DNA from 2 places in the Pusillimonas sp. NJUB218 genome. Region 1 is predicted to be linked to the other one. Evidence: predicted binding sites of a transcription regulator. Region 1 holds the regulator's gene; the other holds the start of a gene.
What was found. Region 1 encodes sigma-54, which starts transcription at its own class of promoters, with help from an activator protein. Its sites were predicted from a motif close to TGGCANGNAANCTGCTTT; they were not measured.

Region 1 (5,183 bases):
CGAGCTCGACTTCGATGGCAAAGTGATGACCAGCTTGGGCGCTGGGGTCGCCGGTAATACGGTGACGTACCAGTTTCCAGGGTCGTTCGAGGTCAAGGTATTCAGAGCGGAACAACTCGTAGACGTCGTCGGCGGTGACTTCGCGGCCGGTTTCGTCGGTCACGCGTTGAATGGCGCGGCTGAATTCGATTTGGAGGCGACGAGGCAAGACCAAGCCGTGTTCTTGTTCGAGCAGGTACGACACACCGCCTTTGCCCGATTGGCTATTGACGCGGATGACCGCATCGTAGCTGCGGCCCACGTCGGCCGGGTCGATAGGCAAGTAGGGGACTTCCCAGAGGGCGTCGGCCTGTTGCTGTGCAAAGCCTTTTTTGATGGCGTCTTGGTGCGAGCCCGAAAACGCGGTAAAGACCAGATCGCCTGCATACGGGTGACGCGGGTGTACCGGCAACTGGTTGCAGTACTCGACGCAACGACGCACTTCGTCGATATCGGAGAAATCGAGGCCGGGATGCACGCCCTGGGTGTACAAGTTAAGCGCCAAGGTGACCAGACATACGTTGCCGGTGCGTTCGCCGTTACCAAACAAGCAACCTTCGACACGGTCGGCGCCGGCCATGACGGCCAATTCGGCGGCTGCAACCGCAGTGCCGCGATCGTTGTGCGGGTGAACGCTCAGCACAATGCTGTCGCGGTTTTTAAGACGCTTGCTGATCCATTCGATTTGATCGGCATACAAGTTGGGCGTTGTAGCCTCGATGGTGGCCGGGCAGTTCAGGATGATTTTGGATGCGGGGGTTGGGCCCCAGGCCTCGACCACGGCATCGCACACTTCAAGCGCAAACTCGGGTTCGGTGGTGCTGAAGACTTCAGGCGAATATTCGTAGCGCCAGGAGGTTTCAGGGTGTTTGCCTGTGTAGGCCTTGACCAACTGCGTACCTTTTACCGCCAAGGCGCGCACTTCGTCTTTGGTCATGTTGAACACAATTTTGCGGAATGCAGGCGCGCAGGCGTTGTACAAGTGCACAATGGCTTGCTTGGCGCCGGCGGCCGCTTCAACGGTGCGTTCGATCAGGTCTTCGCGCGATTGCGTCAGCACAATAATGGTGACGTCGTCGGGGATACGGTTTTCGTCGACGAGCTTGCGGACAAAATCAAAATCGGTCTGCGAAGCGGATGGAAAGCCAACTTCGATTTCTTTGAAACCGATTTTGATCAATTGTTCGAAGAAGCGCAGCTTGCGCTCGACGCTCATGGGCTCGATGAGCGATTGGTTGCCATCGCGAAGGTCGGTGCTCATCCAGATGGGGGGCGCCGTGATGGTTTTGTTGGGCCAGGTTCGTTCAGAAAATTCGTGCGCGAACGGCACGAACGGACGGTATTTGTCGGAGGGGTTCGAGAGCATATTGCACCTGTTTCACTAAGTTTGTTGCTGCGCGTTACCCGTAAACATCGAATGAAGATTCGGCATCAACCCAAGGTTGGTAAATAACGGATAACGAAATACGGAATGGGGGCGTGGCTGAACGGCTGCCGGACTGCCACATGACGCTAGGCCCGGCAACCGATCGGTAGCAGCAGCGATAGCGAGAGAAGGGAGAGTGTGCTAGCCGTACCCGCAACCAAGCCGGCAACGGGGTTGCCGGTAGTGTTAAGAGGGGTAAAGGCCTGGGTGTTCATACCCCATAGTCAACCATATTTGCGCCAAATTGGCAAGTGTGGGCTAGGGGCCGTTGCGTGACAGCAGGGCGGCATGTTCTCGCGAAAGCTGGATTTTCGCGGCTCTGCCGCTGCGCAGCTCGGTGGCGGTTTGTTGCAGGTCTCCAACAGTAATGGGGAAGCGCGGGTCTTCCCAAACCCAGCGCAGCACAGTCAGGGCGGGTTCGGACAGCTGCGCGGCCAACCCGGCAATGACGTTGGCGTTGACCATGCGGGCATCGACCCGGCGCCTGCTGCTGCGCACAAAAGACACCAGAAAATAGGCCATAATAAGTGTGCACAGCGCTGCCAGCGCCCACCAGAAGAACGGGTTATAGCGCTTTAGCATTTGCGTAACCGGCCCGCCCAAGGCTTCAAGCCCCGAATAATCAATACCTCGGCCAAAAGCCACTAGGCGTGTCAGTAGTTCGAACCACAGCACGGCCACGACGACCACCACCACGGTACACACGATTTTGTGCGTTGCGGTAAGTTTGAGCAAGGTTTGACGTAGCGCGGCATGGTCGCGGGCGGTGGGCTGGTAGGCTGGATCTGTTTTCATGCGGGCTATTTTACCTATGCAATCGCGACATTCGTTAGAACTGCGGCAACACCAGAACCTGGCCCTGACGCCGCAGCTGCAGCAGTCGATCAGGTTTCTGCAGTTGTCGGCCCAAGACCTGGAGCAAGAAGTGGCCCAGGCGCTTGCTGACAACCCCCTGCTGGAGCGCGAGGGGGAGTACGACGCCGATGATAGCGAAGCCCGGGCCGATGCGCCATCGGATGAATACGTAGACGACAGCCCGCTGACGGCAGGTGTTTCGGGAACAGGGCGTGGCGATTTCGACGATGATGGCGGCCCGGAAATAGGGCAGGCGGTCACGTTGCGAGACCATTTGGTGCAGCAGCTGCGCCTCACGCGGGCAGGCAGGCGGGACCAGGCTCTGGTAGAGCTTTTAATCGAAGAGCTGGACGAGAACGGTTTGCTGGCGGTGTCTCTGGACGACGTGCGGGGGGTGTTGCCCGACGAGTTGGAGGTAGACGAAGATGAGTTGCTCGCCGCCTTGCGCTTGTTGCAGTCGTTTGATCCGGCAGGTGTGGGTGCCCGCTCAACGGCAGAGTGTCTGGTTTTGCAGTTGCGTCAGCGCGCTGCGTACGACCCGGAGGTGATGGCGTGCGCGATGGCGCTGGTTACGCAGCACCTGGATTTGCTGGCTCAGGGCAATGCCGCCCGTCTGGTGGCTGCTTTGGGATGTTCGCCCGACATCTTGCGCCAAGCCCATCAGCTTATTCTCACGCTCGACCCAAAGCCTGGGCGGGCCTGGTCGCAAAGTGTGGCGGACTATATCGTCCCTGAGCTGGTGGTCATCAAGAGCAAAAAGGGCTGGGAAGCGCGCTTGAACGGCGCGGCTGTGCCGCGTTTGCGCGTGAATCCGGTCTACGAGCAATGGGTGCGCGAAGACCGGAGCGGAGCAGACCGTTCAGAGATACAGGCGCAATTGCAGCAGGCGCATGGTCTGGTTAAAAGTGTCGCGCAGCGGTTTGAAACCGTCTTACGTGTGGGGCAATTTATTGTTCAGCACCAGCAGGCGTTTTTCGACAAAGGTGTACAGGCCATGCGGCCCTTGGTGTTGCGCGATATTGCCGAAGCCCTCGAATTGCACGAGTCCACGGTATCGCGGACGACACGGCAAAAGTACATGCAAACGCCCTGGGGCGTGTTCGAGCTGAAGTACTTTTTGGGTACCGCCCTGGGCGGTGAGGGGCTGGCGCCGGCGACGTCGGCCACGGCTGTGCGGGCCATGATCCGCGAGATGGTGCGCGCCGAGCCGCCCGCCAAGCCGTTGTCTGACGCCAAAATTGCCGATAAGCTCGCCGAGAAAGGCGTCGACGTTGCTCGTCGAACAGTGGCTAAATACCGCGAACTAGACGGCATCGAGCCGGCATCGGTGCGTAAGGCGCGAGCCAGTATGTCGGTCTGACCTGGGCCGGGGCTTTTGCCTGACTGTCGTGCTGCATGGGCGGCTGACGGGTTGTGTCTGCCCGCACGTCAGGGCATAACGGGTTACAAAATTATCGGTTTTTGTCGCATTCAGGGTATTGCACGCACAAAGAAACTAGATGATAATTGTTCTCATGTTCATTTGTATCTGTAACGCTATCACCGAGCGACAAGTCAAGGCAGCCGTTGCCGCTGGCGCTCACAGCATGTCCGACCTGCAAGCGCAGCTTGGGGTGGCGTCATGTTGTGGCTGCTGCGCAGACACTGCAGCCGAATACTTGCCAGGGGGCCGTCAGGCGTCGCATCAAACGGTTCATCCGTTGGGCGATCTGGTCGAACCCGCCGCCAACGACGCGGCACCCGCAGTATTCGTCGAAGTCATTGCCTGCCGGGCCTGACCCAGCGCCGCGCTCAATGTAACAGTCCCCGGGCGGTATGCGTCCCGGTGGTTGTTTTCTTCGCGTCTTTAATGAAATTCTCATCATGGCGTGGTAGCCTTTAGGTCTGCCCCCTCCAGGAGAAAAACATGAAAGGCGACGCCACCGTAATCCAGTTTCTAAACAAGCAGCTCAAAAACGAGCTGACCGCCATCAACCAGTATTTTTTGCATGCCCGTATGCTCAATCATTGGGGCTTCGATAAACTGGGCAAGCACGAATACGATGAATCTATCGGCGAAATGAAGCACGCCGACCGCCTGATCGAACGCATTTTCATGCTCGACGGCCTGCCCAATCTGCAAGATCTGCACAAACTGCTTATTGGCGAAGACGTTCCCGAATTGCTGGCCTGCGACCTCAAACTTGAGTCGGGCGCACAAGAGACCGTTAAAGAAGCCATTGCGTATTGCGAGTCAGTGCGCGATTACGTCTCGCGCGATCTGTTTCAAGACATTCTCGACGACACCGAAGAGCACATCGACTGGCTTGAAACCCAGATCGAACTGATCGACAAAGTCGGCCTGCAAAACTATCTGCAGTCGCAAATGAGTCACGACGCGTCGTAATTACGTGTCATGCCAATAAAAAAGCCGCCTAACCGGGCGGCTTTTTTGTTAAAAGTTTTTGGCTGGGCAATCTTCGACTTTGCCCCAGGCATTATTGGGGGTGCAGTACTTGTTGCGGGCTGCCCAGGCGCAACTGGGGCGGTCGAAGAAGCTTTGCGCATTGCATGCCTGCAGGTCGGATCGCAACTGCGCCAGCCAGGCCGAGGGGTGGCTTCCTTGCTGGGCAGGCAAGCTGCCGGTATTGTCGAGCGCAGGAGCGGGCGGTTGGTCGGGCATCTCGACGGGCTGTAGCGGTGTCCCCGATTGCCCGCCTTGTTTGCCAATAGAAGAAATCAGGTCGCCGACATCGGCGATGCCCATCAGACGCCCGCTTTCAAGGGCGGCAATTTGCTCGGCCTCGGCCATTGTGATGCGCGTTGTGGCAATAGAAATAACGTTGGACGCCAGCAGGTTGGTGGGGTTCTCGTTGACGACTTC
Region 2 (5,183 bases), on a different contig from region 1:
GTCCCGCCGTGGGCCTCTTCGAACCGACCCCGCCGCTGCTGGGTGGCGCCTGTAAAGGCGCCTTTTTCATGGCCGAACAGTTCGGCCTCGAGCAAATCGCGGGGGATGGCCGCCGCATTAAGCGCCACAAAAGGCCCGGCGGCACGAGGGCTGTGCTGGTGCAAGGCCCGCGCGATAAGTTCTTTGCCGGTACCCGACTCGCCGGTAATAAGCACGGTTGCGGGCGATACCGCCAGCCGCCCAATAGCGCGGAAAACTTCCTGCATGGCCACTGACGACGACTTCATCATGACCGGTCCGGGCGCATCGGAGGACTCGGCCCGGGCGGGCGTTGCCGCAACGGGAGCCACAGGTTCGGGCGGAATGGCGCGCTGCACCAGCGACACCGCATCGTTGATATCGAACGGTTTGGCCAGGTAATCGAAGGCGCCCTTCTTGAACGCGGCTACGGTACTGTTCAGGTCGGTGTAGGCCGTCATCACAATCACCGGCATATCGGGGTGCTGACCCTTGATCTCTTGCAGCAGCGTCAACCCGTCTTTGCCCGGCATTCTCACATCGGTGACCAGCACCGACGGTGAATCGTGACCCAAGGCTTCGAGCATGTCGTCGGCGCAGGCAAACGACTGCGTCGGAATCGACACACGGGCCAGGGCCTTTTCGAGCACCCAGCGGATGCTTTGATCATCGTCGACTATCCAGACAGGTTTCATAAACTACTCCAACGGCAGTATCAGACGGAACTCGGTATGACCCGGGTGGGAATCGAACTCGATCACCCCGCCATGTTGCTGCACAAATTCCTGGGCAAGACTGAGCCCCAAACCACTCCCGCTGGCACGACCCGTCACCAGCGGATGAAAAACTTTGTCGTGAAGATCGGGCGCCACGCCAGGCCCGTTATCGATCACGGAAACAATGACGCCCATCTTGACCGGCCGGGTGGCCAGCACCAACTGACGCCCAATTCGGGTACGAAACACCAGACGCGGCGGTGCTGCCCCGGGCGTTTCGGTGAGCGCCTGGCAAGCGTTTCGCGCGATATTCAGCAAGGCCTGAACTAGGCGCGGCAGGTCGCCCAGCACGTCGGGCACAGACGCATCGTAGTCACGTACAAACTGGATTTTTTGCGCATATTCAGCGCTGACCAGCGTATACACGCGCTCGCACACCTCGTGAATATTGAAGGGCTTACGCACCAGCGTGTCGCCTTGTGGCGCAATCAGGCGGTCGATCAAGCTGCTAAGTCGGTCGGCCTCGGCCACAATGACGCGGGTGTATTCGCGCAGCGCCGAGTCGTCGAGCTCAACCTCGAGCAGTTGTGCCGCGCCGCGCAAACCACCCAACGGGTTCTTGACCTCATGCGCCAGGTTGCGCAGCGACTCGCGCTGGATATTGAGCTCTTTGGTCAGCTGCAGCGTGCGATCGAGCATATCGTGCTGGTCGAGGCTGCGGACTTCGAGCAACGCTACCCAAGGCTGATGTTCAAGCGGCACCAGCACCAAGCCGACAGGTACGCTCTGCCCCGTTGACGTTCGGATGGCGGCGTCTTGACGCAAAATGCCGAATCGGCCCGCCAGGGCGTCGGTAAAACGATGCGCCAGCGCCTCGTCGGCATGAAACAACGCCTGCGCAGGGACGCCCTGCATTTGGCGTCGCGACACGCCGAACAACTCTTCGGCGCTGCTGTTGGCAAAGGCCACCTGGCCTTTGCCATCGAGCAGCAAAACTGCGGTAGCGAGCAGATCGTAACTTTCGGGGTGCGTCATGTCACGATCCACCCTGCCCGGTTTACAGGCTGTAGTACATGTCGAATTCGACCGGATGCGAAGTCATGCGCAAGCGGGTGACTTCGGCCATTTTCAGGTCGATATAGGCATCGAGCATGTCGTTGCTGAACACACCACCACGGGTCAGGAACTCGCGGTCGGCATCGAGTGCAGCCAAAGCTTCTTCCAGAGAGGCGCAAACGGTCGGGATTTTTGCGTCTTCTTCGGGCGGCAGGTCGTACAGATTCTTGTCGGCTGGGTCGCCGGGGTGAATCTTGTTCTGTACACCGTCCAGACCGGCCATCATGAGGGCCGAGAACGCCAGGTAGGGGTTGGCCAAAGGATCGGGGAAGCGCGCTTCGACACGACGGGCCTTGGGGCTGCCGACGTAAGGAATACGGATGGACGCCGAACGGTTACGGGCCGAGTAAGCCAACTTGACGGGCGCTTCGTAGTGCGGCACAAGGCGCTTGTACGAGTTGGTACCGGGGTTGGTGATGGCGTTAAGCGCACGTGCATGCTTGATGATGCCGCCGATGTAATACAGGGCGAATTCAGACAAACCAGCGTAACCGTTACCGGCAAACAGGTTTTGACCGTCTTTCCAGATGGACTGGTGAACGTGCATACCCGAACCGTTATCACCCACGATAGGCTTGGGCATGAATGTGGCTGTTTTACCGTAAACGTTGGCAACGTTATGGATGGTGTACTTCAAAATCTGGTTCCAGTCGGCGCGCTCGACCAGCGTGCTGAATTTGGTGCCGATTTCGAGCTGGCCGGGGCCGGCTACTTCGTGGTGGTGCACTTCAACGGGCACGCCTTGCTGTTCGAGCAGCAAGCACATTTCGGAGCGCATGTCGGCGAAAGAATCGACCGGGGGCACAGGCACGTAACCGCCTTTGACGCTGGGGCGATGGCCCAGGTTACCGCCTTCAAGCTCAAGGCCGCGCGACCATGAACCTTCTTCAGACTTGATCTTGACGAAGCAACCGGACGCATCGTCGTTCCAGGTAATGCCGTCAAAAACGAAAAATTCGGGCTCGGGACCAAAATAGGCAGTATCGCCCAGGCCGCTGGACTTCAGGTAGGCTTCGGCGCGCTTGGCCAGCGAACGCGGGTCGCGATCGTAACCTTTCAGATCCGACGGCTCGACAACGTCACATGTCAGGATCAGGGTGTTCTCTTCACGGAACGGATCCATACGTGCCGATTTGGCATCGGGGATCAGCAGCATGTCGGAGGCTTCAATGCCCTTCCAGCCCGAAATCGAAGAACCGTCGAAAGCCTGGCCGGCTTCGAGTTTTTCTTCATCGACCGTATGGGCAGGCACCGTCATGTGGTGCTCGCGACCAAGCGTGTCGGTAAAACGAAAGTCCACAAAGGCGACTTCCTTGTCTGCAATGAACTTCACAACATCTTCTGGGGTGGACATAAGAACTCCTGAGCAATGAGGGGTCAACAATTCGATACTGCGTACGCCTATACAAGCAATAAGCGTGCCAACTTTTAATTCGCCAAAATGGATGGGAAATGCACCACGGATAAATTAATTTGCCTGCTGCCGTGGCGACGACTGACTCACATTGGTGCATACGCACTATTATGGTGCGTTTTAAGGTGCGGTTGTACCGTTTTTACACATTAATCCAAAAATTCGGATTGCAGGTCATTTAGAAACTGCCACCCCAGCGCCGTGGCCTGGAAGCGAGTGGGATCGTCAACCAACAAGCCTTTGCGTACGGCGCGATCAACGGCCGGCGCAATGGCCGACACCGGTACGCCGGTACGTTCGGTAAACGTGGCAGCACTTACGCCGCTGCGCAGACGTAAGGCATTCAGCATGAATTCGAAGGGCAGGTCTTGCGCAGGTACGACATCGTCTTGCGCCAAATGACTGCCGTCGCGCTGGTGTACTTGCGTCATCCAACTGGCCGGATTTTTCAGGCGGGCCTGACGGATAATGCGATCGTGAAACGATAGCTTGCCATGTGCACCCGGGCCAATGCCTAAATAGTCGCCAAATTCCCAGTAGTTAAGGTTATGCAGGCAACGTTTGCCCGGACGGGCATAGGCCGAGACCTCGTAACGCTCGTACCCGGCCGCCGCCAGCGTGTCGGCGACCCGCTCTTGCATGATCGCCGCGTCGTCTTCCGACGGGATATTGGGCGGGTACTTGGCAAATACTGTGTTGGGTTCAAGCGTCAGGTTGTACAGCGACAGATGCTCGGTGCCGAACGCCAAAGCTTCGGCCAGGTCGGCATCACACTGATCCAGGGTTTGGTCGGGCAAGGCAAACATCAGATCTAAATTAACCCGGGGTACGGCCGCTTGCGCCATAGCGATGGCGGCACGCGCCTGGTCGGCGTCATGGATGCGCCCCAACGCTTTCAGGGCTGCATTACTGAAGCTTTGAATACCCAGCGAGATACGGCTGACGCCGCTCGCGGCAAAATCACGAAAACGACCTGCTTCGGCCGTGCCGGGGTTGGCTTCTAATGTGATTTCGGCACCGGGCAAAACGGTAAGGCAGGCGCGAAACATAGCCAACATTTGGTCAAGCGCTTGCGCCGACAGCAGGCTAGGCGTGCCGCCGCCAATAAATATCGACACGACCGGGCGGCCCCAAATCAAGGGTAACGCCTGCTCCAGGTCGGCCTGCAAGGCCGACAGATATTCGGCTTCGGGAAGATCGCCTTTAAGCTCGTGCGAATTGAAATCGCAATAAGGGCATTTGCGTACGCACCAGGGCACATGAACATACAGTGATAGCGGCGGCAGGCTGGTTAGCGTAATGCCGCTGCCTGCCGATAGCGCCACACCCGCGGGTGTGGCAGGGGCCGCACTAGCCGGAGCATTTGCCGGCTGTATGGGAATAATGGTGCGCATGAGGTTTAATGCCCAAGCCGGTCGGCCAACCGGGGCAACAACTGCTGCAGGGCTTGGCCGCGGTGGCTGGCACGGTTCTTTTCTTGAGCCGATAGCTCGGCCGCGGTTTTACCCAATGTCGGCAAATAGAAATGAGGGTCGTAACCGAAGCCATTGCCGCCTTTTGGGGCGTCGATGATTTCGCCAGGCCAAACGCCTTCGGCAATAATGGGTTGGGGATCGTCGGCCGAACTAACGTATACCAACACCGCCACATAACGCGCCTTGCGGTTACTTTGCCCGGCCAGCCGGCTGACCAGATACTGATTATTGGCCGCGTCAGACTTTTCAAAACCGTTTAACGCAGCAAAACGTGCCGAATACACCCCCGGTGCACCGCCCAGCGCGTCTACACACAGGCCAGAATCGTCGGCCAAAGCCGGCAAACCCGTTAATTTGCTGGCATGCCGGGCTTTGGCCAGGGCGTTTTCGACAAACGTACCAAAAGGCTCGTCGGCTTCGGGTACGCCAAGTTCGCCTTGGGGC

Region 2: glnA (type I glutamate--ammonia ligase) is a predicted target of sigma-54. The motif match lies at 3,257-3,274, and genes of this name have one in related genera.

The regions. Positions count from the first base shown of each region.
Region 1 is NZ_NQMK01000011.1:79,240-84,422, forward strand. It holds gene leuA (2-isopropylmalate synthase) at 1-1,405, opposite strand, end outside; gene CHR62_RS14215 (hypothetical protein) at 1,724-2,260, opposite strand; gene rpoN (RNA polymerase factor sigma-54) at 2,259-3,680, shown strand; gene CHR62_RS14225 ((2Fe-2S)-binding protein) at 3,820-4,098, shown strand; gene bfr (bacterioferritin) at 4,227-4,706, shown strand; gene CHR62_RS14235 (hypothetical protein) at 4,755-5,183, opposite strand, start outside.
Region 2 is NZ_NQMK01000005.1:177,313-182,495, forward strand. It holds gene ntrC (nitrogen regulation protein NR(I)) at 1-713, opposite strand, end outside; gene glnL (nitrogen regulation protein NR(II)) at 717-1,769, opposite strand; gene glnA (type I glutamate--ammonia ligase) at 1,792-3,204, opposite strand; gene hemW (radical SAM family heme chaperone HemW) at 3,414-4,658, opposite strand; gene rdgB (RdgB/HAM1 family non-canonical purine NTP pyrophosphatase) at 4,664-5,183, opposite strand, start outside.